2 regions of the Streptomyces sp. NPDC101152 genome follow, and region 2 is predicted to be linked to the other one. Evidence: riboswitches for the same ligand, from Rfam matches in the RefSeq annotation. Region 2 holds a riboswitch; the other holds the start of a gene.

Region 1 (2,194 bases), on a different contig from region 2:
GTGAGCCAGCCGGTGGCCGGCCGCGCGCCGATCCCCACCACGACGGCGCCCGCGGGCACGCGCGTGCCGTCGTCGAGGACGACCTCGCCGGGCTCGATGTGCCGCACGCGCGCGTGGGTGCGCAGCACGGCGCCGGCGTCCGCGTACCAGGCGGCCATCGGCGCGGCGACCTCCGCGGGCAGCGCGCCCGCGAGCGGCCGGTCCGCGGCCTCGACGACGGTGACCGCGCAGCCCGCCTCGCGCGCGGCGGTGGCGAACTCGGCGCCGATCCAGCCCGCGCCGACGACCACGATGTCGTGCTGCCGGGCGAGCACGGGGCGCAGCCGCTCGGCGTCGTCGAGGGTGCGCAGCAGGTGCACGCCGGGCACGCCCTCCGCGCCGGGCAGCCGGACGGGTTCGGCGCCGGTGGCGAGGACCAGGACGTCGTAGGGGACGGGCCCGGCCTCGGTGTCCAGTTCGTGGGCGTCCGGGCGCACGCCGAGCGCCTCGCGCCCCAGCAGCAGTTCGATGCCGAGCGCCTCGAAGTCGACGTCGAAGGCGGAGCCCTCGGACTTGCCGAGCAGGACGGCCTTCGACAGCGGCGGCCGGTCGTAGGGCTGGTGGGGTTCGGCGCCGATCAGGGTGACGGTGCCCGTGAAGCCCTGTTCGCGCAGGGCGACGGCGGTCTGGACGCCGGCCATGCCCGCGCCGACCACGACCACCCGTCGCTGCGACTGCGTCGTCTGCTCGCTCACCTGATCACCATAGACACTGACTATCCGTCAGTCAGCGGTCCTGCTCAGTGACCTGCTCCACAACACTGGTGCCCCGGCCGGGCTGCGACTCCCACACCCAGGTCTCCTCCAGCCGCACCCGGCCGTCCGGCAGTTCCACGACCGTCGAGGCGCAGTGCCCCGAGGCCGTCGTCCCGTCCCGCTTCAGCTGCACGTACCGGAAGTCGAGCCGGTCACCGCGGCGGGTACCCACCAGATGCCCGCGTACGACGTCGCCGCCCGTGTACTCGGCCCAGATCTCCCCGTCCTTCTCGTGGTACGTGAAGCGGGTCCTGGTACCCACCTGACCTGGGGCCTGGTCGGCGACGGGGGCGAGGACGAGGCCGTCCAGCGAGCGGGACACGGCGGCAGGCTCCCTTACAGAGGCTTGGCGGCTCGGGCTAGGGTGGCCACCGTACAAGCACTCGCGGGAGCCCGGACGCACCGGGCTGAGAGGGAGGCTGGCGGCCTCCGACCGTACGAACCTGATCCGGGTCATGCCGGCGAAGGGAGGGGCTGGACGCCCATGTCGTCACGTACGTCAGACGTCCTCGTCATCGGGGGCGGGATCATCGGCCTGGTCACGGCCTGGCGCGCCGCGCAGCGCGGTCTCGCCACGTCCGTGGTGGATCCGGAGCCGGGCGGCGGGGCCGCCCAGGTGGCCGCCGGGATGCTGGCCGCCGTCACGGAACTGCACTACGGCGAGCAGACCCTGCTGGGCCTCAACCTGGCCTCCGCCCGCCGCTACCCGGACTTCGCGGCCGAGCTGACCGACCTCACCGGCCAGGACCTCGGCTACCGCCGGTGCGGCACGCTGGCCGTCGCCCTGGACGCCGACGACCGCGCCCACCTGCGCGAACTGCACGCCCTGCAGACGCAGTCGGGGCTGGAGTCCGAGTGGTTGTCGGGGCGCGAGTGCCGACGCCTGGAGCCGATGCTCGCGCCGGGCGTACGCGGCGGGCTCCGGGTCGACGGCGACCACCAGGTCGACCCGCGGCGCCTGGCACGCGCGCTGGTGGCCGCCTGCGAGCACGCGGGCGTGGTCTTCCGCCGCACCTGGGCCGAACGCTTCCGGGTCGCGGGCGACCGGGCGGCCGGCGTCACCACGACCGACGGCACCGAGCTGAGCGCGGGCCAGGTGGTGCTGGCCGCCGGCAGTCTCAGCGGGCGGCTCCCGGGCGTCCCGGACGACGTCCTGCCGCCCGTACGGCCGGTCAAGGGCCAGGTGCTGCGGCTGACCGTGCCGAAGCGGTTCGCGCCGTTCATGAGCCGCACGGTGCGGGCCGTGGTGCGCGGCAGCAGCGTCTACCTGGTGCCGCGCGAAAACGGCGAGCTGGTCGTCGGCGCGACCAGCGAGGAGCTGGGCTGGGACACCACGGTCACCGCCGGCGGGGTGTACGAGCTGCTGCGGGACGCGCACGAGCTGGTCCCCGGGATCACGG
Region 2 (2,194 bases):
CACGTCGGCCACCGAGTACTGCAGGTCCCTTGGCGCCGAGGGCTCGTAGGCGGCCACGACCTTCTCGCCCTCGTGCAGTTGGCGAGGCTGGTCGGGCTGCACGATCTCGGTGAACGTACGGCCCTTGTCCTTGCCGGTGTCGACCCGGACCGTCGCCTTCTTGCAGGTGCCGTTCGCCTGCTGCGGGGAGGAACCCCCGGCGGCGGACGGGTCGCCGATCGAGCTGCCGCCCGAGGCGTTCACCGACTTGCAGCTCACGCTCACGACCTGGGTGACCGTCGCCTGCTGAGTCTGTCGGTCGAAGCCCACCCCGCTGCGCTTGTGGCCTGGGGCGCCCCCGGGCCACATCACGACGAGCCCGACCAGCACCGCCGCCGTGAAGGGAACGAGGATGGCGGCGATGACCTTGCGCAGGTGCTTGGAGACAGGGGCCGCGGGACCGTGACTGTGCCCGTGCCCTCCCGGGGGTCCGGTCACATGCCCAGGCCCGTCGCCGGCGCCGTGGAGGTGCTCGTGGCCGCCGTCGGCACCATGGCCGTTGCCGTATCCGGAGCGGTGCCCGTGGGGCGGCTCCGGTGGTGGGTACGGGGGCTGGTGTGTCGTGGTCACCGCCAGATCATCGCAAGAACGGCAGAGGCCCACTGTTCACCGCGCCACATATGACGCTAGCGTGGAGGCACCTTTGCACACGCGGGAGCTCGGAGCACCGGGCTGAGAGGGCGCTGACCTCCGTCCCAGCGATGTTTCACGTGGAACATGACCGAGGTCGAGTGATGTTCCCCACGAAACGTCGACAGACGGAAGCCGCTGCGTCGACCGCCGAACCTGTTACCGGGTAATGCCGGCGTAGGGAGTAGGTCTCATGACCAACAAGGACGTACGCACGCCTGCCTCCAGCCAGGACGAACAGCTTGTTCCGGGCGAAACGCCCCGGAGTGAGCAGTCCCAGGAGGCCGGGAAGTCCATCGGCTGGCACAAGGCGTATGTCGGGGGCTCACGTCCCGATCTGCGCGTGCCGGTCCGCCAGGTGCACCTCACCAATGGGCAGTCGGTCACGCTGTACGACACCTCGGGCCCGTACACCGATCCCCTCATCGACACCGACGTGCGCAGGGGGCTCGCACCCCTGCGCGAGAACTGGATCATCGCCCGCGGTGACACCGAGGAGTACGCGGGCCGGCCCGTCCGTCCGGAGGACGACGGGATCAAGCACACCGCGCCGCGCGGCGGTCTGCGCAACCTCGACGCCGTCTTCCCCGGCCGTCCGCGCCAACCGCGCCGCAGCCGCGACGGCCGGGCGGTCACGCAGCTGGCCTATGCGCGCCGTGGGGAGATCACACCCGAGATGGAGTTCGTGGCCGTCCGGGAGAACGTCTCACCGGAAGTCGTGCGAGCGGAGATAGCGGCGGGGCGGGCGGTCCTGCCCGCGAACGTCAACCACCCGGAGATCGAGCCGATGATCATCGGCAAGCGGTTCCTGGTGAAGGTCAACGCGAACATCGGCAACTCGGCGGTCACCTCCTCCATCGAGGAGGAGGTCGAGAAGATGACCTGGGCGACGCGTTGGGGCGCCGACACGGTCATGGACCTGTCCACCGGCCGCAACATCCACACCACGCGTGAGTGGGTGCTGCGCAACTCCCCCGTGCCCATCGGCACCGTGCCGCTCTACCAGGCCCTGGAGAAGGTCGACGGCCGGGCGGAGGAACTGACCTGGGAGATCTACAAGGACACGGTCATCGAGCAGGCCGAGCAGGGTGTGGACTACATGACGGTCCACGCGGGCGTGCGCCTGCCGTACGTCCCGCTCACCGCCAACCGTAAGACGGGCATCGTCTCGCGCGGCGGCTCGATCATGGCGGCCTGGTGCCTGGCGCACCACAAGGAGTCGTTCCTCTACGAGAACTTCGAGGACCTGTGCGAGATCCTCGCCGCCTACGACGTCACGTACTCCCTCGGCGACGGGCTTCGCCCCGGCTCGATCGCGGACGCCAACGACGAGGCGCAGTTCGCGGAGTTGCGCACCCTCGGGGAACTCAACACCATCGCCAAGCGTTTCAACGTACAGACCATGATCGAGGGCCCGGGACACGTCCCGATGCACAAGATCAAGGAGAACATCGACCTTCAGCAGGAGATCTGTGATGAAGCTCCGTTCTATACGCTCGGCCCGCTGACGACGGACGTCGCACCG

What was found. A riboswitch is a leader RNA that binds a small molecule or an ion and turns the genes downstream of it on or off. The one in region 2 is predicted to bind thiamine pyrophosphate.
Region 1: another riboswitch for thiamine pyrophosphate. It lies ahead of thiO (glycine oxidase ThiO); the one in region 2 lies ahead of thiC (phosphomethylpyrimidine synthase ThiC).

Annotation. Positions count from the first base shown of each region.
Region 1 is NZ_JBIWPO010000012.1:93,900-96,093, reverse strand. Features, by position in the region: gene ACIRVK_RS18415 (NAD(P)/FAD-dependent oxidoreductase) at 1-734, opposite strand, end outside; gene ACIRVK_RS18410 (hypothetical protein) at 766-1,116, opposite strand; TPP riboswitch at 1,170-1,281, shown strand; gene thiO (glycine oxidase ThiO) at 1,279-2,194, shown strand, end outside.
Region 2 is NZ_JBIWPO010000015.1:91,806-93,999, forward strand. Features, by position in the region: gene ACIRVK_RS21225 (YibE/F family protein) at 1-609, opposite strand, end outside; TPP riboswitch at 681-870, shown strand; gene thiC (phosphomethylpyrimidine synthase ThiC) at 863-2,194, shown strand, end outside.